DNA from 4 places in the Serratia sarumanii genome. Region 1 is predicted to be linked to each of the others. Evidence: predicted binding sites of a transcription regulator. Region 1 holds the regulator's gene; each other region holds the start of a gene.
What was found. Region 1 encodes CRP, which controls carbon source genes, mostly activating them, when cyclic AMP is high. Its sites were predicted from a motif close to ATGTGANNNNNNTCACAT; they were not measured.
Positions count from the first base shown of each region.

Region 1 (7,459 bases):
TAACCGGATCTTCACCGCCGTCGAGCGTGAAATAGCGCGACACGAAGTCCACGGTGTCACCCGGCGCAGTGACGATCACCGCACACCCGGCCAGCGCGATCAGCGCCGGGATGTCCGGCCGCAGCGCACGCACCTGCGCCTCGTTTTCCAGCACCACCAGCAGCGCTTTCGCCTGCCACACCTCCTGCGGCTGCACGCCCAGCAGCGCCGCGAGGCCCGCCGGTTCGGCCACCTTCTGCGGCGGCCGAGCGGGGAAGTCGAGCACCAGCCGTTCCCCGTCCTGCGCATCGCGCTTGACGAACAGTTCGCCGCCGGCCGAGCGGAAGCGAATATCCTGCAGCGCCGGGTTAACCACGCTGAACATCACATGCGCCGCCGCCAGGGTGCCGTGGCCGCAGAGATCGACCTCGCGCTGCGGGGTAAACCAGCGGATGGCGGTCATGTCGCCGTCATCCCAGACAAAGCTGGTTTCCGGCAGGCCGATCTCGTTGGCGATCGCCTGCAGCCGCGCCGCCGGCAGCGGCTGTGTCAGCAGGCAAACCCCGGCCGGGTTGCCGCGCAGCCCTTCGCCGGTAAAGGCAACCACGTGATAATAATTTTCCGCCATCGTTCGCTCCTTAATGCCAGATCAGTAACACACAGGCTGCGGTCAACAACCCCATGGAAACGTTGAAGATAACCCAGGCCTTTTTGCTGCGCAGCAGGCGGCCGATCAGGGTGCCGAACGCCAGCCAGATAATGCCGGCGACGATGTTGACCACCAAAATGCCCAACGCGATCGCCGCAATGGACCCGTTGTACTTATCGCCCGCCAGGCTGAAGCTGGCCACCGCCCCCAGCGCCATCAGCCAGGCTTTCGGGTTGAGGAACTGCAGCAGCCAGCCCTGATACAGCCGCACCGGCTGCGGCGGCGCCACGTCGGTTTCCAGTTTTTCATAGGCGGCGGTGGCGACTTTCCACGCCAGCCACAGCAGGTACAGGCTGCCGAGGATTTTCAGGATCAGGTGCAGCGACGGATAAACCAGGATCAGGCTGCCGACGCCGAAGGCCACCAGCAGCAAAATGCTTTGCATGCCGAGCATGATGCCGATCATCAGCCACAGCGAACGCATAAAGCCGAAGTTGGCGCCGGAAGTGGTCAGCAGCAGGTTATTGGGGCCGGGCGTGATGGCGGCGACCCACAGGAAGCCCAGCATCGAAAGGAATAAACTCGGTTCCATGGCACGGGTGCTCCTCACCCAAGGCGCTTTTTTGCAGTATCATTGTTAATTCTTGGTATTGAAGCTAACAGTGCGCTAGGGATCTCACAATAGCCGCCCACAACATTTTACTCAGCCTATGCCTAACACCTTTCGCCCTCTGACCGGGGCCAGTAACCCGCACCTGCAAACGCTGTTGCCGCGGCTGGTGCGCCGCCGCGTATTATTGAAACCGCATTGGCAGCGGCTGGAATTGCCCGACGGCGATTTCGTCGATCTCGCCTGGAGCGAGGATCCGGCGCAGGCGCGCGACAAACCGCGTGCGGTGCTGTTCCACGGCCTGGAGGGCAGCTTCTACAGCCCCTACGCGCATGGCCTGCTCAACGCCTGGCGCGAGCGCGGCTGGCTCGGCGTGGTGATGCACTTTCGCGGCTGCAGCGGTGTGCCCAATCGCAAGCAGCGCATCTACCACTCCGGTGAAACCGAAGACGCGCGCTTCTTCCTGCGCTGGCTGCGCGACCGCTACGGCGAGGTGCCGACCGCGGCGGTCGGCGTTTCGCTCGGCGGCAACATGCTGGCCTGCTACCTGGCGCAGCAAGGCGCCGACAGCCTGCTGCAGGCGGCGGTGGTGGTCTCGGCGCCGCTGATGCTGGAGCCCTGCGCCTACCGCATGGAGCAAGGCTTTTCCCGCGTTTATCAGCGCTACCTGCTGGGGCAGCTGAAACAAAACGCCACCCGCAAGCTGTTGCACTACCCGGACACCCTGCCGCTCAAGCTGTCCCAACTGAACGGTCTGCGGCGCATCCGCGAATTCGACGACGCCATCACCTCGCGCATTCACGGCTTCAGTGACGCCACCGACTATTATCGCCGCTGCAGCGCCCTGCCGCTGTTGCCGGCTGTCCAAACGCCGCTGCTGATCATCCATGCGAAGGACGATCCCTTCATGACCCCTGAGGTGATCCCCGACGTCGCCGGCCTGCCGCGCAATATCGAATATCAGCTGACCGAGTTCGGCGGCCACGTCGGCTTCGTCGGCGGCACGCTGAAAAAACCATACATGTGGCTGGAGCATCGCATTCCGGCCTGGCTTTCCCCTTATCTGGACATCCCGACGTGATCATTCCCTGGCAAGAACTGGCAACCGACACCCTCAACAGCCTGATCGAATCTTTTGTACTGCGCGAAGGCACCGATTACGGCGAGCACGAACGCTCGCTGGAACAGAAGGTGGAGGACGTGCGCCGCCAGCTAAAAAACGGCGAAGTGGTGCTGGTGTGGTCGGAACTGCACGAGAGCGTCAACATCATGCCGCGCGGCCAGTTCCGCGCCGGGCAGGAAGAAATTTAGTGGCGATCGGTTCTATGACTGACGGAAAAAATCAGGTAACAATGGGGCATTGCAAACCAGCGCGCGCCATTTTTTCCCGAGATAGAGAGCGTCAACAAGAGCCACAATAATCCCCTGACGCCGGCGCATTCAACACGGAGTGACAACCACCATGTCTGCCAAACATCCCGTTATCGCGGTGACCGGTTCCAGCGGCGCCGGCACCACCACCACCAGCGTGGCGTTCCGCAAAATATTCCAACAACTCAACATCCGCGCCGCCGAGCTGGAGGGCGACAGCTTCCACCGCTACACCCGGCCGGAAATGGACGCGGCGATCCGCAAGGCGCGCGATCTGGGCAGACACATCAGCTATTTCGGCCCCGAGGCCAACGACTTCGGCCTGCTGCAGCAGAGCTTCATCGACTACGGCAAGAACGGCACCGGCCGCTCGCGCAAGTATCTGCATACCTACGACGAAGCGGTGCCCTACAATCAGGTGCCGGGCACCTTCACCCCGTGGGAACCGCTGCCGGCGCCGACCGACGTGCTGTTTTACGAGGGGCTGCACGGCGGTGTGGTCACCGAGCACCATGACGTGGCCAAGCACGTCGACCTGCTGGTCGGCGTGGTGCCGATCGTCAACCTGGAGTGGATCCAGAAACTGATCCGCGATACCGGCGAGCGCGGCCACTCCCGCGAAGCGGTAATGGATTCGGTGGTGCGTTCGATGGAAGACTACATCAACTACATCACGCCGCAGTTCTCGCGCACCCACATCAACTTCCAGCGCGTGCCGACGGTGGACACCTCCAACCCGTTCGCCGCCAAGGCGATTCCCTCACTGGACGAAAGCTTCGTGGTGATCCACTTCCGCGGGCTGGATCAAATTGACTTCCCCTATTTGCTGGCGATGCTGCAAGGCTCGTTTATCTCGCACATCAATACGTTAGTGGTGCCGGGCGGCAAGATGGGGCTGGCGATGGAACTGATCATGGCGCCGCTGGTGCAGCGGTTGCTGGAAGGCAAGAAGATCGAATAAACGCGTTGAGCGCGGCGCCGGGCCGCGCTCCGCCTCGATTACGCCGGTTGGCGGATCTCGAAGCTGTGGGTTACCGTGGCGGCCTTGTTGAGCATCAGCGCCACCGAGCAATATTTCTCCGCCGACAGGCTCACCGCTCGCTCGACGATCTTGTCGGTCAGGTCCTGGCCGGTAACGATGAAATGCAGGTTGATATGGGTGAACAACCGCGGAGCTTCTTCGCGGCGCTCGGAGGTCAGCTTCACCTCGCAGTCGCGCACGTCGTTGCGCCCTTTTTGCAGGATGGACACCACGTCGATCGCGCTGCAGCCGCCCACCGACATCAGCACCATCTCCATCGGGCTGGGTGCTTTATCGCCGGCGTTGCCGTCCATCAGCACCTGGTGGCCGGAGGCCGATTCACCCAAAAACGTTAACCCTTCCACCCATTTAACTCTTGCCTGCATTCTGGTCACTCCGGTTGATTTCTTAAAATCAGAGTACGCTTTCGCATAGAAACAGGCAACGTAACCTGATGCTAATCATGCTGAAGCGAGACAACACGAGACACCCGCCTTACTCTGTGCTACAAACAGAGCCGCAATAAATCTTTCCGGGACACTGAATTTCAGGGAAACGCCCAGAGAAAGGCTCCTTTACCGGTATGTTAACAGAATGTAGCTTGCAGCGCTTACGGCAAGTTAATATGCTAGAGCGACAGCGTATTTTTATGACACGCCTCAAAACTTGCCGGTAGCCCTCGCTCATGACTGTGGCTACAGGCGGGTTTTACAGGGAACTCTGACCCCTGTGACACAAGGCAGCGATAACAACAGAGGATAACAGCGAATGGTTCTCGGCAAACCGCAAACAGACCCTACTCTCGAATGGTTCCTGTCTCATTGCCATATCCACAAATATCCATCGAAGAGTACGCTGATTCACCAAGGTGAAAAGGCCGAAACGCTTTACTACATCGTGAAAGGCTCCGTCGCGGTGCTGATCAAGGATGAAGAAGGTAAAGAGATGATCCTGTCCTACCTCAACCAGGGGGATTTCATCGGCGAGCTCGGATTGTTCGAAGAAGGCCAGGAGCGCAGCGCCTGGGTTCGCGCGAAAACCGCCTGTGAAGTGGCCGAAATCTCCTACAAGAAATTCCGCCAGCTGATCCAGGTGAACCCGGACATCCTGATGCGTCTGTCCGCCCAAATGGCGAGCCGCCTGCAGGTCACCTCCGAAAAAGTGGGCAACCTCGCCTTCCTGGACGTTACCGGCCGCATCGCGCAAACCCTGCTGAATCTGGCGAAGCAACCCGACGCCATGACTCACCCGGACGGCATGCAGATCAAGATCACCCGCCAGGAGATCGGCCAGATCGTCGGCTGCTCGCGCGAAACCGTTGGCCGTATTCTGAAAATGCTGGAAGATCAAAACCTGATTTCCGCCCACGGCAAAACCATTGTCGTCTACGGCACCCGTTAATCCCTGAAGAAACGGCGCAATCTGCGCCGTTTTTTTTATCTGCTCTCTGCCATGTGGCGCCGCCTGATCTACCACCCGGAAATCAACTACGCACTGCGACAAACGCTGGTGTTGTGCCTGCCGGTGCTGTTCGGCCTGCTGATAGGCCAGCTGCAGCTCGGCCTGATGTTCTCTCTGGTGCCCGCCTGCTGCAATATCGCCGGTCTGGACACGCCGCATAAGCGCTTCTTTAAACGGCTGGTGGTTGGCGGCTCGCTGTTCGCCTTCAGCAGCGTGCTGCTGCAACAGGCACTGCTGTGGCACGTGCCGCTGCCGGCGCTGATGCTGGGCCTGGCGCTGCTGCTCGGCGTCACCGGTGAAATCAGCCCGCTGCACGCCCGGCTGTTGCCGGCGGCGCTGGTGGCCGCCATCTTCGCCCTCAGCACGGCCGGCACGGTGCCCATCTGGCAGGCGCCGCTGCTGTACGCCATCGGCACCGTCTGGTACGGCTTATTCACCTGGTTCTGGTTCAAGCTGTGGAAAGAGCAGCCGATGCGCGAGACCCTGAGCCAGCTCTACCTGGAACTGGCGGACTATTTCGAAGCCAAATACTCGCTGCTGACCCAGCACACCGATCCGCAAACCGCGCTGCCGCCGCTGCTGGTGCGCCAGCAAAAGGTGATGGATCTGATCAGCCTGTTGTACCAACAGCTTAATTTCCTGCCGCACGCCAACAACCTCGAGCAAAAGCGCCTGCAGCGCGCCTTTCAGGTGGCGATGGATCTGCAGGAGCACATCACCGTCAGCCTGCATCTGCCGGAGGAGGTGCAAAAACTGGTGGAGCAGAGCCAGGCCGAAGCGATCATTCGCCGCAACGCTCAGGTGATCGCCGGCCGGCTGCGCGTAGTGGCGCACGATATTCTCTATCATCAACATTCGAAGCGCTTCTCCATGGCCCACGAGCTGGCGGCGCTGGAAAAAATGGCGGCGCAGCATCCCGATAACCCGGTCGGCCAGTTTTGTTATTACCACTTCAGCCGCATCGCCCGCCTGCTGCGCACCCAGCATCCGCTATACCGCCGCGACCTGATGTCCGGCCAGCACCGCCTGCCGTTTTGGCCGGCGCTGGCCAGCTATCTGTCGTTCAAGTCCACCGCCCTGCGCAACGCCGCGCGGCTGGGCGTGACGCTGGCAGTCGGCAGCAGCCTGGGTGCGGTGTTCAATCTGCCGAAGCCTTACTGGATCCTGCTCACCATCATGCTGGTGAGCCAAAACGGGTATAACGCCACCCGGGTGCGTATTCAGCACCGTGCGCTGGGCACGATTGCCGGGCTTTTGCTGGCGGCCGGGCTGCTGCAGCTGCAGTTGCCGGAAGGCGAAACGCTGAGCATCATGTTGGTGATCACGCTGCTGGCCTACCTGGTTTCGCGCAAGAACTACGGGCTGTCGGTGATTGGCTTTACGGTCACGGCGGTTTACACCCTGCAGCTGCTGGCGCTGAACGGCTCGCATTTTCTGGTGCCGCGCCTGATCGATACGCTGATCGGCTGCGTGTTGGCGTTCGGCGGCACCATTTGGCTATGGCCGCAGTGGCAAAGCGGGCTGCTGCGCAAGAATGCCCATCAGGCGCTGGAGCACGATCAAACCGCGCTGCGGTTGATGCTGGAACAGCCGGAACCGGACGCCACCGCGTTGGCCTATACCCGCATGCAGGTCAACCAGGCGCACAATGCGCTATTCACCTCGCTCAATCAGGCGATGCAGGAGCCGGGGTTCGCGTCGGACTATCTGGCGGACATGCGGCTGTGGGTCACGCATAGCCAGTTCATCGTCGAGCACCTGAACGCCATGACCATTCTGGCGCGCGAACACTACATGCTGACGCCAAAACTGGCGGAAGCGTATCTGCAGGCCTGTGAAATCGCGCTGCAAAGCTGCCAACAGCGGTTGGAATACGACGGCCCGAGCAGCGGCAACAGCGGCATCATGCAGCCGCCGGATCTGCATCCGGAGATGCCCGTTACCGAGATGGAGCGCCATCTGCGGCGCATTCTGTCGCACCTGAGCGTGATGCACACCATTTCTTCGCTGGCCTGGCGCCAGCGCCCGCACCACGGCATTTGGCTCAAGCGCAAACTGCGCGATCAATAAGGGCGCGGCATGCCGCGCCCCGTTATATGCCGCGCGGGCGTCAGGCGTTGATCACATCCTGCACCGCCAGCTCGAACAGCGCCATGCCGGCCTCGATATCCTGCAGCTCCACCACCAGTGACGGCGCGAAACGAATCACGTTCGGCCCGGCATTGAGGATCATCAACCCGCGCGCGGCGGCGGCGGTGAGGAAGTCGCGCGCTCTGCCGTGATAATGCGGCGTCAGCTCGGCGCCAATCAGCAGCCCCATGCCGCGAATCGCGGTGAAAATACCGTATTTATCGCCGATATGCTGCAA
Region 1 is NZ_CP124750.1:4,667,643-4,675,101, forward strand. Features, by position in the region: gene SSARUM_RS22175 (PhzF family phenazine biosynthesis protein) at 1-607, opposite strand, end outside; gene SSARUM_RS22180 (LysE family translocator) at 618-1,220, opposite strand; gene SSARUM_RS22185 (hydrolase) at 1,339-2,319, shown strand; gene SSARUM_RS22190 (YheU family protein) at 2,316-2,549, shown strand; gene SSARUM_RS22195 (phosphoribulokinase) at 2,701-3,570, shown strand; gene SSARUM_RS22200 (OsmC family protein) at 3,609-4,016, opposite strand; gene crp (cAMP-activated global transcriptional regulator CRP) at 4,399-5,031, shown strand; gene SSARUM_RS22210 (YccS/YhfK family putative transporter) at 5,083-7,161, shown strand; gene argD (bifunctional acetylornithine/succinyldiaminopimelate transaminase) at 7,202-7,459, opposite strand, start outside.

Region 2 (7,459 bases), 1.1 Mb from region 1:
TCAGATCGCGGAATTTCAGCCGGCTGAACAGTTTGAGGCGCTGCGACAGCGTGCGCGCCTTGTTGACGTCCACCAGCGTGCGCGCCAGCGCCTTGCTGACGCCGATCGGCAAGACGGAAGAAGAATCCGCCCCGCCGGCGATGCCGATGCTGATGCTGCCGGCCATGATGCTCTCCGCCACGTTGGCGATCGCCTGGAAGCTGGTGGCGCAGGCGCGCGACACGCTGTAGGCGTCGGTATGGACGCTCATGCCGGTGCCGAGCACGATTTCACGCGCGATGTTCGGCGCCTCGGGCATTTGCACCACCTGGCCGAACACCAGTTGTTCGATAAGCGCCGGATCGATGCCGCTGCGCGCCAACAGCTCGCTCACCGCCGTTTTCCCTAAATCCACCGCCGGAATGCCGTGATAGGCAGTCGCCTGTTTGGCAAAGGGGGTACGCAGTCCATTCACAATCGCAATGCGGTCACCATGACGGGTCACCAACGGCAGTGCCTTACTCATAAATGCTCCTGAAGAAAATAACGTCAGCGCAATGGGCAGAAAGAGGTCTGACCTGATGAGGTCATTGTTAACCAAACGGTTACATTTGGCAAACCGGCAGAGATCAAAACTGCGAGCAGGCGCACTTTCTATCGGGGGCGATGTGGGGAGAGCAATCCCCGGCGCGCGGCAGGCGGCTCCGGGGGTAAAGCGGGGATTAACGCAGGCCGAGCTGGAAGATCAGGGTTTCCGCCTGGCAGGCGAAGGTGAAATCGGCCTCCAACTGTACGCCGCCGTCAACCGGTTTAATGCTACTGCTGATGTCACAAGGGTCGGATTCTACCGCGCGCGCCTTTTCGCTCAGGGCGGCCAGCATCGCCTCCGCATCTTGTTGATTGCTGAACACCTGGCTGTAGGACGCGGTGCAATCGGTGTTATCCATCACGGTGCCGACATCCACACAGCAACACGCGGCGGTTTCCTGGGCGCTGCATTTATTAATTGCATCTGACATGATTGGTTCTCCTCAAAGGCCTCGGTTATCAGCCCAAATTGCCGTTTTACTCACCGGCACAAAGCCACAAAATTCTGCAGGTATTTTACGCTTCCACGCAGGCAATCACTAGCACTTACTTTTAATGGGTGTTTTAAGTGATGGAAATCACAAATAAAAATGAGCGCCTGCTAAGAAATGGTAAGAATTTTGTTATTTACCGCTGACGTTTTGTTAAGCAGATCTCTTTTTTGATATCAGGTTGGAAATATTTCAAAAACAAACTTGCAACATTTTCACAGGTCAGACCTATACTTCAGCCACTGGTCTGATTTGTCTGAACGATAACGGACCCTACAATCCCGCGCTCCTTGTTACCTCGTGTAACAATAGTTTAAATAATAAACACATAATGAGGTTTTGGTCATGAGCCAGAAAAACCTATTGACTAAATCAGCTCTCGCAGCTGCAGTGGCAATTATCTCTTCAAACGTGTCTGCCGCAGGATTCCAGCTGAATGAGTTCTCATCAGCTGGTTTAGGACGTTCGTATTCTGGCGAAGGCGCCATGGCGGATACGGCGGCCTCCGCAAGCCGCAACCCGGCGTTGCTGATGATGTATACCCGCCCGGAACTTTCTTTCGGCGCGGTCTTCATCGACCCGGACGTTGACATTACCGGTCAATCCCCTTCCGGCGCCAGTTTGGATTCGAAAAACATCGCGCCGACCGCCTGGGTGCCGAACCTGCATTATGTTCACCCGATTAACGATCAGTTCGCCGTAGGCGGCTCGGTCACCAGCAACTACGGTCTGGCGACAGAATTCAACGACGGCTATACCGCCGGCGCTTACGGCGGCAAGACCGATCTGACCACCCTCAACCTGAACCTCAGCGGCGCATATCGTCTGAATCAACACTTCAGCTTCGGTCTGGGCTTCGATGCGGTGTACGCCAAAGCCAAACTGGAACGTTACGCCGGTGAACTGCCGAAGCTCATCGCCGGTTCAGGCCAATTACCGCCGCAGCTAGCCGGCCCTGTTTCGCAGATCCCGGCAGATACCCAGATTTCGCACCTGAAAGGCGACGAATGGGGCTTCGGTTGGAACGCCGGTATTCTGTACGAAGTGGATGAAAACAACCGTTACGGCCTCACCTACCGCTCTGAAGTGAAAATCGACTTCGACGGCGACTACAAGAGCAGCCTGCCTTCAGCCTTCAACCCGCTGCTGGCCTCTCAAGGTCTTCCGTGGGGCACCAACGGCAACACCATTCCGGGTTCTCTGAGCCTGCACCTGCCGGAAATGTGGGAGCTGTCCGGTTACAACAAAGTGGCGCCGCAGTGGGCCATCCACTACAGCCTGGCCTACACCAGTTGGAGCCAGTTCCAGGAGCTGAGAGCCACCGGCAACAACGGCCAAACGCTGTTCGAGAAGCATGAAGGCTTCAAAGACGCTTACCGCATCGCGCTGGGTACCACCTACTTCTACGACGACAACTGGACCTTCCGTACCGGTATCGCCTTCGATGACAGCCCAGTGCCGGCACAGAACCGTTCGATTTCCATTCCGGATCAGGACCGTTTCTGGCTGAGTGCCGGTACTACCTATGCGTTCAACAAAGACGCGTCGGTCGACGTCGGCGTTTCCTACATGCACGGCCAGAAAGTCACCATCAAAGAAGGCCCTTACACCTTCAACTCTGAAGGTAAAGCCTGGCTGTACGGCGCCAACTTCAACTACCGCTTCTAATCTCGCCTGAGATGGATGCCAAAGCGCCCCGCGGGGCGCTTTTTCTTTGCCTGCCGCGTGCTGCCGGCATAAAAAACCCGCCTGCCGGCGGGTTTTTCATTGGCGTGACGCCCGTGATTACTGCGAGTCGATCTCGTCCAGTTCGCCCTGAATCGCCTTGGCGTTCGGGTTCTCTTCCGGCTTGAGCGAGCCGCCGTTGGCGATGAAATCGTGGCGCTGGAAGTAAGCTTCGCGCACCATGATGTAAGGATCGGAGGAGTTGCGCAGCAGGCCGTCGGAATCCAGCAGCTGGGCGCGGGTTTCGATCCCCTCGACCACCCATTTGCCCGCCGACATCCAGAAGGTGAGGTAGCTCAGCATCGGATACAGCGTATCCGCAAAGTCGCCGCCGTCTTCACGCAGGGTGAAGCTGCCGTAGCCCGGCAGCATCACGTACGGGCCGTAACCCACATCGTAATGCCCCAACGTGCTGCCGAAGCGGTTCGGCTCTTCGCGCGCCAGTTTCGGGTTGGCCATGCCGGCCACGTCGATCAGGCCGCCCATCCCGAGCAGGGTGTTCAGGAAGAAGCGGTTGAAGTGAATCATCCCGCGGTAAGGGTCGCCCTTGAGGAAGGCGTTGACCATGCTGGCCGGCTCTTCCAGGTTGGAGGTGAAGTTGCTGATGCCGTTACGCGCCGGCATCGGCACGTAGTCACGCCAGGCCACCGCGACCGGACGCAGGATATAGGGATCCAGGACGTTGTAGTTGAAGTCGAACATCGTCCGGTTGAATCCTTCCAGAGGATCGGAACGCCCTTGCGGATCGTTGTCTGGCGCGCTGGCACAGCCCACCAGTAATACCGTTGCGAATGCCACCCCAGTCAGGCGAAAGTTCATATTTTTCTCCATAAAAACACGTTCGGTCTTATTTTTCAGTGACCTGCTTGTTTATCTGAACGCTAACCTGCTCTTTACCGCTGAATGTCTGCAGCGAGCTTTCGCCGAACCAGTCCCCCGGCTGCGGCGTGGCCAATCCGTCCTGTGAGAGGCGCACACGCACCTGCACCTGATGCTGCGCCGAGAGCAGACGCTCGGGCATCATGGCGTTGCCGTCATCCAGTGAGAAAGACAGCGGAAAACGGCTCAGCGGCAATTGTTTTACCGCCACCGGCACCGGGCTAACGCCGTCAGTGACCGAAATGACCAGCGTCCCCTGCGGCGGCAAGGCTTTCGCCGCCTGCGGTGACAGCGAAACGGTCACATTCAGTTTAACATTTTCTCCGCCTGCCTGGGCTTTTGCTTGTGCAATGCTGCGCTTTATCACTTCCGCGCGCGGATCGTTGGCCGGCAGCAGCTGCAGCATCACCTGCCAGGCGCCGATCGCCTGCTTGAAATCGCCCTGTTCGAAGGCATTGAACGCCAACAGGCTCAGCACCCGCGGATCGCCGTGGTTTTCCGCGATCATGCGCCGCAGCAGCTGCGTCGCCTGCTTGTTATCCTCCGGATCGTTGGAGCGCGTCAAGACCTCGGCATAGCCGAGCCGCACTTCCAGACTATTCGGATCCAATTGATAAGCATGGGCAAACGCCTGCGTGGCGGTGGTGGCGTTGTTCAACGCCATGCCGACGCGCCCCAGCATCATCCAGTCGTTGATGTTGCGATCGTCCTGCTGCAGCGCGGTGCGCAGCCCCAGCCCGAGGCGGGCGATCTCTTCCATGCTCAGCGGTTTGGCGCGCTCATTGGCAACGCGCTCGCGCAATTCCGGCATTTGCGCCTGCACCAGACGCCAGTCCAGCACCTGCGCCAATCCGCCGGTTTTCAGATAAAAGCCAACGGTCACCGCCAGCAATAACAGCACGCCCGGCACCAGCGCCCAACGATTGATCGGTTTCGCCTGCGCCGCTTGCTCGGCCGGGATGTCGTTCAACAGGTTCTGTTGCAGCTCTTTCACCAGCTCCGGGCGCTCGGCCACCACGCCCTGCTGCTCGTCCTGCTCCAGCTCGCTGAGACGATCCTGATAAAAAGCCTTGTTCAACGCATCGCGCGTGGCGGCGCTCTGCTTGCCGTGGCGCATTGCCGGCACCACCAGCAACGCGGCGGCGCCGGCCAGCAACACGCAAATAATCAGCCAAAAAGCCATTAGGGTTTCTTCCTGTCAGTCTCTTGCAACAGCGCCGCCAGGCGCTGCCGTTCCCGTTCGGAGAATGCATCGTCCACCGCCGCGCCAGGCCGGCGCCGGGCGCGCAGGATCACCACCGCCCCGCCGATCAGCACGAACAGCAGCGGGCCGATCCACAAGATCAGCGTCGCCGGCGTTACCGGCGGTTCATAGGTGACGAAATTGCCGTAGCGCGCCACCATGTAATCGATGATCTGCTGCTTGCTTTGCCCCTGCATCATCAGCTCGTACACCTTGGTGCGCATGTCGGCGGCGATGATGGCGTTGGAATCGGCAATGCTGTTGTTTTGGCATTTCGGGCAGCGCAGCTGTTCGGTCAACTCGCGATACTGCTGCTCCTGCTCGACGGAGTTGAAGCGATAGGTATCGATCGCCGCGGCGGCGCTCCAGCTCAGCAGCGCGGCGCACAGCAGGACAACCAGCCTCATGCCTCACCTCCGTACTTTTTATACAGCGGCAGCACTTCCTGCTGCCAGACGCGCTCATTCATGTCACCGGCGTGGCGATAGCGAATAATCCCCTGGCCGTCGATGAGAAAGGTCTCCGGCGCGCCGTAGACCCCGAGATCCAACCCCAACATGCCATCGCCGTCGTACAGGCTGAGGGCATAGGGATTGCCGAGGGAATTCAGCCAGGTCACCGCCTTGGCGCGATCGTCTTTATAGTTCAGGCCGACCACCCGCACGCCGCGCGCCGCCAGCGTGTTGAGATACTGGTGTTCCGCGCGGCAGGTCGGGCACCAGGTGGCCCAGACGTTGAGCAATATCGGCTTGCCGTCGCGCAGCACCGCCTGATCGTAGGTTTTGCCGGGCTGATCCAGCGATTCCAGCCTGAAGGTCGGCACCGGTTTGCCGATCAGCGCCGATTCCAGCATGGTCGGATCTTCGCCGCCGGCGTTGCGCGTCAGTTGCACCATCAGCGCCGCCACCAGCAGCAGGAAGAGGACCAACGGGATAAACAGCAGCTTACGATTCATGGTTGCGCCTCCAGCTTGCCTTCGCGCTTGAGTTTTTTGCTCATGCGGTAACGCGGGTCGAGGATGCACAGCAGGCCGCCGATCGCCATAAAGACGCCGCCGAACCAAATCCAGCGCACGAAGGGTTTGTAATACAGGCGTACCGCCCAGGAGCCGTCATCCAGCTCCTCGCCCAACGCCGCGTACAGATCGCGGCTGAAACCGCCGTCGATCGCCGCTTCGGTCATCATGCTGCGCGCCACGCTGTAGTAGCGTTTCTCCGCGTGCAGCGTCGCCTCCGGCTTGCCGTTGCGCGTGACGTCGATGATGCCGACGCCGCCGCTGTAGTTCGGGCCGCGAATGTCGTGCACGTCGCGGAACACGAAGTGATAGTTGTGAATATCCACGCTGTCGCCGGCCTTCATCCGCACGTCGCGCTCCACGCTGTAGTTCTGGCTGAAGGCGATGCCGATCACCGTCACCGCCACGCCGAGGTGGCCGAGCACCATGCCCCAGTGGCTGCGGGACAGCTGCCGCAGGCCGCGCCAGAAACCGTGACGGTGGGTGGCGCGCTCATGCAGCTCCATCAGCGTCAGGATGATCACCCACAGCGCCATGATCAAACCCACCACCGTCATGCCGGCGATACTGTCCTGCAGCAGCCACGGCAGCAGAATCGACAGCGCCAGCGTCGCCAACAGCGCCACGCCAAGGCGGCGCCACAGCTTGCTCGGCTCATCGCGGCGCCAGCGCACCAAAGGCCCGATGCCCAACAGCAGCGCCAACGGCGCCATCAGCCAGGTGAACATGGTGTTGAAGAACGGCTCGCCGATCGAGATGCTGCCCAGCCCCAGCTGTTTGTGCACCAGCGGCAGCAGCGTGCCCAACAGCACCACCAGCATGGCGGCGATCAGCAGCACGTTGTTGCCCAGAAGGAAGGTCTCGCGCGAGAAGGTCTCGTGCTGCACCCGGCTGCGCACCTGGCCGCCCTTGACCGCGTACAGCAGCAGCGAACCGCCGATCACGATCACCAGATAGGCGAGGATAAACATGCCGCGCGCCGGATCGGAGGCGAAGGAGTGCACCGAGACCAGCACGCCGGAACGCACCAGGAAGGTGCCCAGCAGGCACAGCGAGAAGGCGGTGATCGCCAGCAACACCGTCCAGGCTTTGAACGTGCCGCGTTTCTCGGTCACCGCCAGCGAGTGCATCAGCGCGGTGCCGGCCAACCACGGCATAAAGGAGGCATTCTCCACCGGATCCCAGAACCACCAGCCGCCCCAGCCCAGCTCATAGTAGGCCCAGGCCGATCCGAGCACGATGCCCAGCGTGAGGAACACCCAGGCCGCGGTGGTCCACGGGCGTGACCAGCGTGCCCAGGCGGTGTCGAGCCGGCCGGCCATCAGCGAGGCGATGGCGAACGCGAAGGCGACCGAGAAGCCGACATAGCCCATATACAGCAGCGGCGGGTGGAAGATCAGGCCGATATCCTGCAGCAGCGGGTTGAGATCGCTGCCGTCGATCGGGAAATTCGGCAGCGTGCGGGTGAACGGATTGGAGGTCATGATGATGAACAGCAGGAAACCGGCGGTGATCATCCCCATCACCGACAGCACCCGC
Region 2 is NZ_CP124750.1:3,528,754-3,536,212, forward strand. Features, by position in the region: gene fadI (acetyl-CoA C-acyltransferase FadI) at 1-505, opposite strand, end outside; gene SSARUM_RS16770 (YfcZ/YiiS family protein) at 702-998, opposite strand; gene fadL (long-chain fatty acid transporter FadL) at 1,404-2,726, shown strand; gene mlaA (phospholipid-binding lipoprotein MlaA) at 2,844-3,602, opposite strand; gene ccmI (c-type cytochrome biogenesis protein CcmI) at 3,631-4,845, opposite strand; gene SSARUM_RS16790 (cytochrome c-type biogenesis protein) at 4,845-5,312, opposite strand; gene SSARUM_RS16795 (DsbE family thiol:disulfide interchange protein) at 5,309-5,860, opposite strand; gene SSARUM_RS16800 (heme lyase CcmF/NrfE family subunit) at 5,857-7,459, opposite strand, start outside.
Region 2: a site for CRP is predicted at 1,134-1,151, ahead of SSARUM_RS16770 (YfcZ/YiiS family protein). Genes of this name have one in related genera too.

Region 3 (7,459 bases), 840 kb from region 1:
GATGGAACAGGCTATCAGCACCCCGCGCGGCGATATCTCCGAATTCGCACCGCGTATTCATACTATCCGCATCAACCCGGATAAGATTAAAGACGTGATCGGTAAGGGCGGTTCCGTTATCCGCGCGCTGACCGAAGAGACTGGCACTACCATCGAAATCGAAGATGATGGTACAGTTAAAATCGCTGCGACCGACGGGGAGAAGGCGAAATTCGCTATCCGTCGTATCGAAGAGATCACGGCAGAGATCGAAGTGGGCCGTATCTACCAGGGTAAAGTGACCCGTATCGTTGATTTCGGCGCATTCGTCGCTATCGGCGGTGGTAAAGAAGGTCTGGTACACATTTCTCAGATCGCCGACAAGCGCGTCGAGAAAGTGACCGACTATCTGCAGATGGGTCAGGAAGTGCCGGTTAAGGTACTGGAAGTTGACCGTCAGGGCCGCGTGCGTCTGAGCATCAAAGAAGCGATGGCGCCGGAAGCGGGTTCACCTGCGCCTGAAGCAGAATAACTGTATAGATAGTTTTACAGCTCCCCGCCACGGGGTTGGGAGCTGTTCGTATCGCGCGGGTAGGATGCCCGCGTTTTAGCAAACGGAGGACAGGACGTTCATCCAATGTTTGTCTTCGGGAGTGGGAAATGAAGCCTTTCTTGCGCTGGTGTTACGTTGCGACAGCACTCATGCTGGCAGGATGCAGCAACCATGATTGGCGTAAAGACGAAGTTTTGGCAATCCCGTTGCAGCCAACGTTGCAGCAGGAAGTGATCCTGGCGCGCATGGAACAAATTCTTGCCAGCCGGGCACTGACGGACGACGAACGCGCACAGCTTTTATATGAGCGCGGTGTGCTGTATGATAGCCTCGGGTTACGTGCATTAGCGCGCAATGATTTCTCGCAGGCGCTGGCGATACGTCCCGACATGCCGGAAGTTTTCAACTACCTGGGCATTTACTTAACGCAGGCAGGCAATTTTGATGCTGCCTATGAAGCGTTTGATTCTGTACTAGAGCTTGATCCAACTTACAATTACGCGCGTTTAAACCGGGGCATCGCACTGTATTATGGCGGCCGCTTCCCGTTGGCGCAGGATGATCTGCAGGCGTTTTATCAAGACGACCCAAACGATCCCTTCCGTTCGTTATGGCTGTATCTGGTGGAGCGAGAAATCGATCCCAAGAAGGCCGAGGTAGCGCTTCAGCAGCGCTATGACAAAGCGGACAGAGGGCAATGGGGATGGAATATTGTCGAATTCTACCTGGGCAAGATCAGCGAAAAAACGCTGATGGAACGCCTCAAGGCAGATGCAACGGATAACACTTCGCTCGCTGAGCATCTCAGTGAAACTGACTTCTATTTGGGTAAACACTACCTGAGTCTGGGGGACAAGGACACCGCTTCGGCGCTGTTCAAACTGACGGTGGCTAACAACGTTCACAACTTCGTTGAGCACCGCTATGCATTGTTGGAATTGGCGCTTTTGGGCCAAGAGCAAGACGACCTATCGGAATCGGACCAGCAATAGCTGACGAACACCTATCAGCCTGATGAACATTGGTTTTTAACCAAAGTTATCGCCTTCACGGGCGAGGGCTTTTTTGTTCGTTTTATAATCTAATTTGAGCCGGTTCACACTTTTCAATGAAAATGACTGAAAATTTTCTCGACGAGTTATGTAGACTGGCTGCCATTATTAATGAGGCACGTGTACATGACGACTGAGTTTGAAACCTCTTTTGCTGATCTGGGGCTGTCTGCTCCAATCATTTCCGCCCTGAACGATCTGGGCTATGAAAAACCATCTCCGATCCAGGCTGAGTGTATTCCTCACCTGTTGAACGGCCGCGACGTGCTGGGCATGGCACAGACCGGTAGTGGTAAAACTGCAGCGTTCTCGCTGCCGCTGCTGCACAACCTGCAGGCAGACCTGAAAGCACCTCAGATCCTGGTGCTGGCACCGACCCGCGAACTGGCGGTTCAGGTTGCCGAAGCGATGACCGATTTCTCCAAACACATGAACGGCGTCAACGTGGTAGCCCTGTACGGCGGCCAGCGTTACGACGTGCAGCTGCGCGCTCTGCGCCAGGGCCCGCAAATCGTTGTGGGTACCCCAGGCCGCCTGCTGGACCACCTGAAACGCGGCACCCTGAACCTCTCTAACCTGAGCGGTCTGGTGCTGGATGAAGCCGACGAAATGCTGCGCATGGGCTTTATCGAAGACGTAGAAACCATCATGGCTGAGATCCCGGCTGAACATCAGACCGCGCTGTTCTCTGCCACCATGCCGGAAGCGATCCGTCGCATCACCCGCCGCTTCATGAAAGAGCCGCAGGAAGTGCGCATCCAATCCAGCGTGACCACCCGTCCGGACATCAGCCAGAGCTACTGGTCGGTGTACGGCATGCGTAAAAACGAAGCGCTGGTGCGTTTCCTGGAAGCTGAAGACTTTGACGCGGCGATCATCTTCGTCCGTACCAAGAACGCGACCCTGGAAGTGGCCGAAGCGCTGGAGCGCAGTGGTTACAGCAGCGCCGCGCTGAACGGCGACATGAACCAGGCGCTGCGTGAGCAGACCCTGGAGCGCCTGAAAGACGGTCGTCTAGATATCCTGATCGCGACCGACGTTGCGGCCCGTGGCCTGGACGTTGAGCGCATCAGCCTGGTTGTCAACTATGACATCCCGATGGACTCCGAGTCTTACGTTCACCGTATCGGCCGTACCGGTCGTGCGGGCCGCGCCGGCCGCGCGCTGCTGTTCGTGGAAAACCGCGAACGCCGCCTGCTGCGCAACATTGAACGCACCATGAAGCTGACCATCCCGGAAGTGGAACTGCCGAACGCAGAACTGCTGGGTGAGCGTCGTCTGGCCAAGTTCGCCGCAAAAGTTCAGCAGCAGCTGGAAAGCAGCGATCTGGATCTGTACCGCGCACTGTTGACCAAACTGCAGCCGGAAGAAGAGCTGGATATGGAAACCCTGGCCGCAGCGCTGCTGAAAATGGCTCAGGGCGAACGTCCGCTGATCCTGCCGCCGGATCCGGTCTTCAAACCGCGCCAGCGCCGCGAGTTCAACGACCGTGACGATCGTCGCGGCGACCGTCGCGACAGCCGCGATAGCCGTGACGGCGACCGTCCGCGTCGCGAACGTCGTGACGTTGGCGAAATGCAGCTGTACCGCATCGAAGTGGGCCGTGACGATGGCGTAGAAGTCCGTCACATCGTTGGCGCGATCGCTAACGAAGGCGACATCAGCAGCCGTTACATCGGTAACATCAAGCTGTTCGCGTCCCACTCCACCATCGAGCTGCCAAAAGGCATGCCGGGCGAGATCCTGAATCATTTCACTCGCACCCGCATCCTGAACAAGCCGATGAACATGCAGCTGCTGGGCGATGCACAGCCGTTCGAACGCCGCGAGCGTCGTGACGGTGGCAACGGCGGCGAGCGTCGCGGCAACGGTCGTCCGTTCAACGGCGAACGTCGCGAAGGCGGCCCACGTCGTTCCTTCGGCGAACGTCGTGAAGGCGGCAACGGCGGCGAGCGTCGTGGCGGTAACTACAACCGTGACGGCAAACCGGCGCCACGCCGTGATGATGGCGCACCTGCTGCACCACGTCGTCGTTTCGGCGACGCGTAATCGCTGATTCACCGTTCGCGGTGTAGTGCTCTGAAAAACCAGCCTGCGGGCTGGTTTTTTTATGCCTGAAAGTTGCCGTCAAACGTCCCCGAATGGCGTATCATTCATAAGGTTTTTTCTTACGGATGATATGCACGGGAGATGCCATGAGTTGGCAGCAGTTCAAATCTCAATACCTGGTGCGCTTTTGGGCGCCGCTGCCGGCGGTGATCGCCGCCGGGATCCTTTCTACCTACTATTTCGGCATGACCGGCACCTTCTGGGCGGTGACCGGCGAGTTCACCCGCTGGGGCGGCCATGTGCTGCAGTGGTTCGGCCTGCACCCCGAGCAGTGGGGCTATTTCAAGGTTATCGGCCTGCAGGGCACGCCGCTGGAGCGCATCGACGGGCGCATGATCATCGGCATGTTCGCCGGCTGCATCGCCGCCGCGCTGTGGGCCAACAACATCAAGCTGCGCCAGCCGCAGCACCGCATTCGCATCGTGCAGGCGCTGCTGGGCGGCATTATCGCCGGCTTCGGCGCGCGCCTGGCGATGGGCTGTAACCTGGCGGCATTCTTCACCGGTATTCCGCAGTTCTCGCTGCACGCCTGGTTCTTCGCGCTGGCGACCGCCGCAGGGTCGTACTTCGGCGCCAAATTCACGCTGCTGCCGATGTTCCGCATTCCGGTTAAATTGCAAAAGGTGAAGGCCGCCGCGCCGCTGACGCAGAAGCCTGAGCAGGCGCGCCGCCGCTTCCGGCTGGGCATGGCGGTCTTCGGCCTGGCGGTGGCCTGGTCGCTGTGGACGCTGTTCGATGCGCCGAAGCTCGGCATCGCCATGTTGTTCGGCATCGGCTTCGGTCTGCTGATCGAACGCGCGCAGATCTGCTTCACCTCGGCGTTCCGCGATCTGTGGATCACCGGCCGCACCCACATGGCGAAAGCCATCATCATCGGCATGGCGGTGAGCGCCATCGGCATCTTCAGCTACGTGCAGCTCGGCGTGGCGCCGAAAATCATGTGGGCCGGCCCGAATGCGGTGCTGGGCGGCTTGCTGTTCGGCTTCGGCATCGTGCTGGCCGGCGGTTGCGAGACCGGCTGGATGTACCGCGCGGTGGAAGGGCAGGTGCACTACTGGTGGGTGGGGCTGGGCAACATCATCGGCGCCACGCTGCTGGCCTATTACTGGGACGATCTGGCGCCGGCGCTGGCGACCGACTACGACAAGATCAACCTGCTCGACACCTTCGGCCCGATCGGCGGCCTGCTGGTGACCTACCTGCTGCTGGCGCTGGCCTTCGCCGCCATGCTGTGGTGGGAGAAACGCTTTTTCCGCGCCCGGCCTGAGGCGCAGGTGGTGAATTTGAGGAGCCTGCCATGAAAGAGACGACGATAGTGCCGGACTACCGGCTGGACATGCTGGGCGAGCCTTGCCCGTACCCGGCGGTGGCGACGCTGGAGGCGATGCCGCAGCTGAAGCCGGGGGAAATCCTGGAGGTGATCAGCGATTGCCCGCAGTCGATCAACAACATTCCGCTCGACGCGCGCAACCACGGCTACAAGGTGCTGGATATCCAGCAGGACGGGCCGACCATCCGCTATCTGATCCAGCGTTAACGCCGAGGCGGTGGGGTTCCCCACCGCCTTTTCGCGTTTTATCCCTTCACGACGTCGCCTTTCACTCCGGCAACAATCTCGAACGAACGCAGCCGCGCCTGGTGATCGAAGATCTGGCCGTTGACCATGATCTCGTCGGCATCGGTTTCACGCAGCAGCGTTTGCAGCCCGTGGCGCACGGTTTTTTCATCGCCGACGATCGACATCCGCAGCGCCTGCTCGACGCCGTATTGCTCACCGGCGGTCCACAGCGCGTGGATGTTATCCACCGGCGGCGGCAGCGGGCCGGGCGATCCGCGGCGCAGGTTGATGAACTGCTGCTGCATCGAGCTGAACAGGAAGCGCGCATCGCTATCGCTGTCGGCGGCGATCACGTTGACGCACACCATGGCGTGCGGCTGCGCCAGCTGTTTGGACGGTTTGAAGTTTTCGCGGTACAGCTGCAGCGCCTGGAACAGCATATCCGGGGCGAAGTGCGAGGCGAAGGCGAACGGCAGGCCAAGCTGCGCCGCCAACTGCGCGCTGTAGAGGCTGGAGCCGAGCAGCCAGAGCGGCACGTGCAGCCCCTGGCCCGGCACTGCCTGCACCAGTTGGCCGGGCTGCGCGTCGCAGAAGTAGTTTTGCAGCTCCTGCACGTCGCGCGGGAAGGTATCCACATCGCCGGACAGGTGGCGGCGCAGCGCCATCATGGTGCGCTGATCGGTGCCGGGCGCGCGGCCCAGCCCCAGATCGATGCGGCCGGGGTAGAGCGACTCCAGCGTGCCGAACTGCTCGGCGATCACCAGCGGTGCATGGTTCGGCAGCATCACGCCGCCGGAGCCGAGGCGAATGCTCTGGGTGCCGGCGGCCAGATAGCCCAGCAGCACCGAGGTGGCGGCGCTGCCGATGCCGGTCATGTTGTGGTGCTCGGCCAGCCAGTAGCGCCGGTAGCCCCAGCGTTCGGCGTGCTGCGCCAAATCCAGCGAACAGTGGAAAGCGTCGCGCGCTTTGGCCCCTTGCGGGATTGGCGATAAATCCAGTACCGACAGCGGTACGGCAGTGTTTTCAGTCATGGCATCGTCCATCAGAGAGTGGATCGCTTAAAGGGCGATTGCAGGAATCTGCATACCAAAAAGCCGAAAATGATGCTTTTTAGTGTTAAAAGCATAATCCAATTTATAGTTATAAAAGAGGAGATATGTGCTTGTGATATCCTCATGAGAGCAATGGTGTTTTTTGGAGCAATTTAAGACATGGAAATGATGATCCCCGCCCGCCGCTTACCGTTCCGGGAGCCGACATAATGAAAAAAAAGACGCTGTTTACCCTGTTGCTGATGATGGTGGCGATCGCATTGGCGGTCCTGTTCCGCGCGCACAATCAGGATCTGTTACTGCAGGGTGAAGTGGACGCTCCCGAAGTGATCGTCGCTTCCAAGGCGAAAGGCCGGGTGGTTGAACGCCTGATCGAACGTGGCGACGACGTGAAAAGCGGCCAGCTGATTATCCAGCTCGACAGCCCCGAACTGATGGCGCAGCTGCGTTCCGCGCAGGCCACGCGCGACGAGGCCAAGGCGCAGCTCGATCAGTCGCTGCACGGCACCCGTGAAGAGAGCATCCGCAACCTGCGCGCCAACCTGGCGCAGGCCGAAGCGCAGTACCGCAATGCGCAAAACGACTACAACCGCAACCTGAGCGTGGCCGGCAAGGGCTATATCTCGAAGTCCGAGCTGGACGCTTCGCGCCGGGCGCGCGACACCGCCTTCCAGCAGGTGCAGGCGGCCAAGGCCAACCTGGACGAAGGTATCAACGGCGACCGCGTCGAGCTGCGGCAACAATACGCGGCGGCGCTGCGGGCGGCGGAAGAGAACCTGCTGCAGATCCAGGCGCAGAGCGACGATCTGCAGGTGAAAGCGCCGGTGGACGGCGAAGTGGGGCCGATCCCGGCCGAAGTGGGCGAGCTGCTGAACGCCGGTAGCCCGCTGGTGACGCTGATCCGGGTGCCGGACGCCTACTTCGTGTTTAACCTGCGCGAAGACATCCTGGCCCACGTGCGCAAAGGCGACAAGGTCAAGCTGCGGGTGCCGGCGCTGAAGGACAAAATGATCGACACCGAGGTGCGCTACATCGCGCCGCTGGGGGATTACGCCACCAAACGCGCCACCCGCGCCACCGGCGACTTCGACCTGAAAACCTTCGAAGTGCGCCTGTATCCGTCACAGCCGGTGGACGGCCTGCGTCCGGGGATGAG
Region 3 is NZ_CP124750.1:422,551-430,009, forward strand. Features, by position in the region: gene pnp (polyribonucleotide nucleotidyltransferase) at 1-511, shown strand, start outside; gene nlpI (lipoprotein NlpI) at 640-1,524, shown strand; gene yrbN (protein YrbN) at 1,647-1,721, shown strand; gene SSARUM_RS01960 (DEAD/DEAH family ATP-dependent RNA helicase) at 1,711-3,633, shown strand; gene yedE (selenium metabolism membrane protein YedE/FdhT) at 3,780-4,994, shown strand; gene yedF (sulfurtransferase-like selenium metabolism protein YedF) at 4,991-5,230, shown strand; gene SSARUM_RS01975 (luciferase-like monooxygenase) at 5,269-6,282, opposite strand; gene SSARUM_RS01980 (HlyD family secretion protein) at 6,513-7,459, shown strand, end outside.
Region 3: a site for CRP is predicted at 1,617-1,634, ahead of yrbN (protein YrbN). Genes of this name have one in related genera too.

Region 4 (7,459 bases), 2.0 Mb from region 1:
TCTGCATTTTCTCGACGTCAGCCATGCGCAATGCCTGAGCCGGATAACGCTGAGAAACGCGCGCGGCGAGCACCCGTTTACACTGAGCGAAGCGGAGTTTGAGCGCCTGGCGCAGTACTTTGTTCCCCCGGCGGAAGAGGAAGGGATGACAGTCTTGCGTTATGGCGAACAGGACTGAAAACCGGCGCCATGACGGCGCCGGCAATAGGGTTAGGCTTTGGCGTTAAACGCGTTGTAGAAGGCGACTTCCGCGCACGGCAGCGCGGCCTGGAAGGCGATGGCGCGGAAGTAGATTAGAAAGGCTTGGTCGGCAGGTATTTGCCGTCCAGGGTGATCACCGCGCGTTCGCCGCCTTCCGGATCGGCCACCTTCTTGATATCCAGCTTGAAGTTGATGGCGCTGATGATGCCGTCGCCGAACTGCTCGTGTACCAGCGCTTTCAGCGTGGAGCCGTAAACCTGCAGCATTTCATAGAAGCGATAAATGGTCGGATCGGTCGGCACGCCACCGGGAATGCTGCCGCGCAACGGGATGGTTTGCAGCAGCTGTACCGCCTCTTCGTCCAGCCCGAGCTTGGCTGCCACGGTGCGTGCCGCTTGTTCCGGCAGCGCATGCTGCCCCAGCAGCGCGGCGGTGACGAACGCCAGGCTGAGTCCGGTGCCCTCAGCCAGCGCGTCGAAAGTCAGGTTATGGCGGATCTTGGCGGCCATGATGGTGTCGGTGAGCGCTGCGCGCGGGGCGGCGTTGTGCAGAGAGTGTGTCATGTTAGCTCCTTTTGTTGACTTAAAAACGGGCGATCGCCGGGGTGGCGGTCACCTCGGGATGGGTGGCGAGCGGCACGAAGCGGCGGGTTTCGCCGTCCAGCGCGTCGATAGCGCCGCTGGCGATGTCATAGACCCAACCGTGCAGCGTCAGGCGTCCCTGATCCAGCGCCAGGGCGACGGAAGGGTGCGTTTTGATGTTGTTGAGCTGGGCGATGACGTTTTCGCGCACCATCGATGCGACCCGCGCCTCGTTGGAAGCGTGCGGATAAGCCTGATTGACCGCCTTCGCGGAATCGGCGTAACGCAGCCAGCCGGCGACCGTGGGCAGGTGATCCAGACACTGGCAGGTGGCGATGGCGGTCATTGCGCCGCAGTCGGAATGGCCGCAGATCACGATATCTTCCACGCCCAGCGCGGCGACGGCGTACTCGACCGAGGCGGTAATCCCGCCGGGTTCGGGGCCGAAAGAAGGCACGATGTTGCCGGCATTGCGGATCACGAACAGATCGCCCGGCTCGCGCTGGGTGACCAGCTCCGGCACCAGCCGGCTGTCGGAACATGAGATAAACAGGGTGCGCGGGTTTTGGCGGGTCGCCAACTGCTGAAACAGCGCCGTGCGTTCAACAAAGGCTTCGCGCTGGAACTTCAGGAAGCCTTCAATCACCTCTTTCATCCGTTTCTCCATTGGGTGTCGTTATGCGATGGCGGCATGATGAACGCTTCTGGCTATAGGGTCTAAGACCCATTTATAATGCCAGCTATAGGTTTTACTAATAGCTGGGGCGTTATGCTGCTGCGACACATCCGTTATTTTCTGGCCGTTGCCGAACAGGGCAACTTCACCCGCGCCGCCGAATCGCTGCACGTCTCGCAACCGACGCTGTCGCAACAGATCAAGCAGCTGGAAGACACATTGGGAGCGCCGCTGTTCGATCGCAGCGGCAGAGCCGTGCGCCTGACCGACGCCGGTGAGGCGTGGATGCGCTATGCGCGCTTGGCGCTGCAGGATCTGGATGCCGGCGCGCGGGCGATCCATGACGTGGCGACGCTGGCACGCGGCCATTTGCGGCTGGCGATGACCCCCACGTTCACCGCCTATCTGGTGGGGCCGGCGGTCGATGCCTTCTACCGCCGCTATCCGGGGATTACGCTGAGCATTGAAGAGATGGCGCAAGAGCGAATGGAGGCGCTGCTGGCGCAGGATAGGCTGGATCTGGGCATTGCCTTCGAGATGGCGCAGTCGGCGGAGGTGGAAGCGGCGCCGTTGTTCAATGAGTCGCTGGAGCTGATGGTCGGCACCGATCATCCCTTGGCATCTCATCGCCGGCCGCTGACGCTGGCGGAGTGGCAACATCTGCCGCTGGCCTTGCTGAGCGGCGACTTTGCCACGCGCCAGTTTATCGATCGCTACTGCACGCAGCTGGGTTTCCGGCCGCAGGTGGCGGTGGAGGCCAATGCGCTAGGCGCCATCGTCGAGATCGTGCGGCGCGGGCAGCTCGCCACGCTGCTGCCGGCCGCCATTGCGCGCGAGAACCGGCAGTTGAAAAAAGTGGCTTTGGCCAACGCCATGCCGGTGCGGCAGGCGGTATGGCTGCAGCGCAAAGGCGCTTACCGCAGCGCCGCCGCGCAGGCGTTTATTGCCCTCTTGCAGGAACAGGGCATTACGCCGGCGCCGGGCAGCCGATAGCCGCACGGCTCGGCAGCAGGCGCTATTCTTTATGACGCTCCCGGAACAGCAGAGTGGCGATCAGGCTGACGGTCAACATGCCGGTGACGTACCACGCCGGCGCCATCGGATTGCCGCTGACGTCCAGCAGCCAGGTGACGACCAACTGCGCCGATCCGCCGAACAGCGTCACGCCAAAGGCGTAGATCATCGAGGTGCCGGTGGCGCGCACGTGGCGCGGCAGCGCCGAGACGATCAGCATAGTGCTGGCCAGCATGTTGATGCCCAGCGCGCCGATCAGCAGGATGCGGAAAACGATCGCCAGCCACAGGGTTTGCGTGGCGCTGAGGAACCAGAAGGTCGGGTAAATCAGGATCAGTGCTGCAAAGATTGAGAACAGCAGCGGCCTTTTGTAGTTCTGCACCCGATCGACGTAACGGCCTGCGCAATAGACGGCGATGATCTGTACCACAGAGGCAATACAGCTGAACAGGTAGGCGGTCGGGCCGGCGATGTGATAGGTCTGCATCATGTAGGTCGGCATATACAGCAGCACCACGTAGACCATCACGGTGCCGGACATGATGATCAATACGCCCAGCAACAGATCTTTGGCATGATTGCTCACCAGATCCCATACCGGATTCAGCGGCGGCCGCGCGTGAGCCGGCGCCTCTCCAGTGTAGGTCTCTTCCAGATGTTTGCGAATATAGATGCCGACGGGAATGATCAACAAACCGATGATGAACGGCACGCGCCAGCCCCAGGCATACAGTGCCTGCTCCGGCAGAAAATAGGTGAGCGCCAGGCCTAAAGAGGCGCCAAGCAGGGCGCTGATGCCCTGGCTTATCGCCTGCCAGCTGACGAAGAAGCCGCGTTGGTTGGCCCCTGCCGACTCCAGCAGCAGCGTGGTGGCCGAGCCCACTTCACCGCCGGCGGCAAACCCCTGAATCAGGCGGCCAACCACGATCAGCACCGGCGCCAGAACGCCGATTTGCGCATGGGTGGGCGCGAAGGCGATCAGCGCGGTGCCGACGCCCATCAGCACGATGGTCATCAGCATGGCGGCCTTGCGGCCGACCCGATCGGCATAGGCACCCAGCACCATGCTGCCCAGCGGGCGCATGATAAAGCCGACGCCGAACACCGCCACCGACATCAACAAGGAGCCGTAGGCGCTGTCGCTGGGAAAATAGAGTTTGCCGATAATGGCGGCAAAGAAGCTGTAGACGGTGAAGTCGAAAATCTCCAGGCCGTTGCCCAGGCTGGCGCCGACAATGACTTTGTAATTTACCGCGCCCTTCCCCGCCGTTTGGCTTTTGGGCAATGCGTTTTCAGCAGTGTTCATCGTTGTCTCTCGCGATAGGTGGACGGTGTGTTGTTATTATTTTCTGGCCGGGGTGGTGTTATCCGGGGCGGCGATAACCGAGCCCCGAAACGCCAACAAAACGGCAACGTCACGTTTACATATACTTGTATGTACAATCATATGCAATATGAGAGTAGTTAGCGGGATAACGGTGGTTTGATTTTCACATCTTTCTGTATTTAATTGTTTTTATTTGATTTTCTCTTCAGCTGGAACGAATGTGCCATGTCGATTTAGTGAGCTGTAACGCATTAATCCTCTAAAAAACCTTGGTAATTAAGAAGGCGGTCACAAAATGTCGCGTATAGCAGAATGTGTGGCGATAGTCGGAAAAAACTAGAATTAAATAGAGACGTGTTGGCTGTATTAATGATTTTCATAAGGTGAACAGATACGATTTATTCGTGCCTGGGGCGGTTCTGGGGAGAATAAATGTCATTTTTAAGTTTAATTAATATATTTGGCGAATTGGTTTCAAATATTGTACGGCTTGCTGCGTGAAATCTCGCCGTGAATTTTATCGGTATTATTCAACCCAGCTATGACTCATCCGTCGTCACCGCTCAAAATGTCACCAAAACTTCCCGCGATCTCTTAACCCCGTTGTGGCATAATGCGCGCCAAATCACATTCCCTATGTATAAAGAGCGAGCGCTGTGTTAAGCACCAACAACATCACCATGCAGTTCGGCAGCAAGCCGTTGTTTGAAAACATCTCTGTTAAATTCGGCGGCGGCAACCGTTATGGCCTGATCGGCGCCAACGGCTGCGGCAAGTCCACCTTTATGAAAATCCTCGGCGGCGATTTGGCGCCGACCGGCGGCAACGTGTTCCTCGATCCGAACGAGCGCCTGGGTAAACTGCGTCAGGATCAGTTCGCCTTCGAACAGTACAGCGTGCTGGACACCGTGATCATGGGCCACACCGAGCTGTGGGCGGTGAAGGAAGAGCGCGACCGCATCTACGCCATGGCGGAGATGAGCGAAGAAGACGGCTATAAAGTGGCCGACCTGGAAGTCGCCTACGGCGAGATGGACGGTTACACCGCCGAAGCGCGCGCCGGCGAACTGCTGCTTGGCGTCGGCATTCCGGTGGAACAGCACTATGGCCCGATGAGCGAAATCGCGCCGGGCTGGAAGCTGCGCGTGTTGCTGGCGCAGGCGCTGTTCTCCGATCCGGAAATCCTGCTGCTCGACGAACCGACCAACAACCTGGACATCGATACCATTCGCTGGCTGGAGCAGGTGCTGAACGAACGCAACAGCACCATGATCATCATCTCGCACGACCGTCACTTCCTGAACATGGTCTGCACCCACATGGCGGATCTGGATTACGGCGAACTGCGCGTTTATCCGGGCAACTACGACGAATACATGACCGCCGCCACCCAGGCGCGTGAACGTCTGCTGGCCGACAACGCCAAGAAGAAGGCGCAGATCAACGAGCTGCAATCGTTCGTCAGCCGTTTCAGCGCCAACGCCTCCAAATCCAAGCAGGCCACCTCGCGCGCCCGCCAGATCGACAAGATCCAGCTGGAAGAAGTGAAGGCCTCCAGCCGCCAGAACCCGTTCATCCGTTTCGATCAGGACAAGAAGCTGTTCCGTAACGCGCTGGAAGTGGAAGCGCTCACCAAGGGCTTCGACAACGGCCCGCTGTTCAGCAAGCTGAACCTGATGGTGGAAGTGGGTGAGAAGGTTGCGGTGCTGGGCGCCAACGGCATCGGTAAAACCACCCTGCTGAAAACGCTGGTGGGCGACGCGCAGCCGGACAGCGGCAGCGTGAAGTGGTCGGAAAACGCCCGTATCGGTTACTACGCGCAGGATCACGAATACGAGTTTGACGATACCCTGACCGTGTTCGACTGGATGAGCCAGTGGAAGCAGGAAAAAGACGATGAGCAGGCGGTGCGCAGCGTGTTGGGCCGTTTACTGTTCAGCCAGGACGACATCAAGAAGAAAGTGAAGGTGCTGTCCGGCGGTGAGAAGGGCCGCATGTTGTTCGGCAAGCTGATGATGCAGCGCCCGAATATTCTGGTGATGGACGAACCGACCAACCACCTGGATATGGAATCCATTGAATCGCTGAACATGGCGCTGGAGATGTACGAAGGCACGCTGATCTTCGTCTCCCACGACCGTGAGTTCGTCAGTTCGCTGGCGACGCGCATTCTGGAAATCACCCCGAACAAGGTGATCGACTTTACCGGCAACTACGAAGACTATCTGCGCAGCCAGGGCATCGTGTAACCCTCGCGGCAACGCATCAGGGCGGGAATTATCCCGCCCTTTTTTTATCCGTCATTCCCCGCCGCACACCTCGCAGTGCGGATCCTTCGGCAGTTTCATCTCGCGGAACTGCATGCTCATCGCATCGAACATCAACAGCTTGCCGCGCAGCGGCTGACCATAGTCGGCCAGCAGCTTGATGGCCTCCATCGCCTGCAGGGTGCCGATAGTGCCGACCAGCGGCGCCATCACGCCCGCTTCGACGCAGGTGAGGGCGCTGTCGCCGAACAGCCGGCTCAGGCAGCGGTAGCAGGGCTCGCCCGGCTGATAGGTGAACACGCTGAGCTGGCCTTCCATGCGGATCGCCGCGCCGGAAACCAGCGGCCTCTGCTGCGCGTGGCACAGGCGGTTCAGGGCATCGCGCGCCGCCACGTTGTCGGTGCAGTCCAGCACCAGATCGCAGGCGGCGATCTCTGCCGCGACCGCGTCATCTTCCAAACGGCAGTCGATCGCGTCGATGCGGATATGCGGGTTGATGGCGTTCAGTTCCCGCTTGGCGGAAGCGACCTTGCTCTGGCCGATGCGATCGTCGCGGTGCAGGATCTGGCGCTGCAGGTTGGAGAGCGAGACGGTGTCGAAATCCACCAGCACCAGATGGCCGACGCCGGCCGCTGCCAGATATGGCGCGGCGGCGCAGCCCAGCCCGCCCAGCCCGGCGATCAGCACGCGGGCGGCCTTCAGCTTCTCCTGGCCGTCGAAGTCAAAGCCGCGCAGCACGATCTGGCGGTTGTAGCGCAGCGCTTCGGCGTCGGTCAATTCCGGCAGCATGCTCAGCTCCTCAGCAGGGCGTTGAACGGCTCGATCTCCACCGTTTCGCCTACCGCCACCGAACCGCGTTCGCGCTCCAGCACGATGAAGCAGTTGCCCTGGCTGTAAGAGCTGAAGACGTGCGAGCCCTGGTGGCCGGTGGTGCTGACCTCCAGTTCGCCCGCGGCGTTGCTGCTGAACACGCCGCGCTGGAAATCGAGGCGGCCCGGCGATTTCTTCAGCGGGGTCAGCGCCCGTGCGCGCAGGCGCGGCGGCAGGCGCCAGTCGCTGTGGCCGGCCAGCTTCGCCAGCAGCGGTTGCACCAGTTGGTAGAAGGTCAGGGCGGCGGAAACCGGGTTGCCCGGCAGGCCGCAGAACCAGGCGTGGCCCAGCTTGCCGAAGGCGAAGGGTTTGCCGGGTTTGATCGCCAGCTTCCAGAAGCTGACCTGGCCCAGTTCGTCGAGCATTTGTTTGGTGTAGTCGGCCTCGCCGACCGAGACGCCGCCGCTGCTGATGACCACGTCGGCCTGGCTGTCCGCCCGTTCGAAAGCGGCGCGCAGCGCATCGCGATCGTCGCGGATAATGCCGAGATCGAGCACCTCGCAGCCCATCTGCTCCAGCATCA
Region 4 is NZ_CP124750.1:1,538,100-1,545,558, forward strand. Features, by position in the region: gene SSARUM_RS07350 (P-loop nucleotide/nucleoside kinase family protein) at 1-178, shown strand, start outside; gene cynS (cyanase) at 294-764, opposite strand; gene SSARUM_RS07360 (carbonic anhydrase) at 784-1,437, opposite strand; gene cynR (transcriptional regulator CynR) at 1,552-2,451, shown strand; gene SSARUM_RS07370 (MFS transporter) at 2,474-3,778, opposite strand; gene SSARUM_RS07375 (ABC-F family ATPase) at 4,456-6,048, shown strand; gene moeB (molybdopterin-synthase adenylyltransferase MoeB) at 6,100-6,855, opposite strand; gene moeA (molybdopterin molybdotransferase MoeA) at 6,858-7,459, opposite strand, start outside.
Region 4: a site for CRP is predicted at 4,413-4,430, ahead of SSARUM_RS07375 (ABC-F family ATPase). Genes of this name have one in related genera too.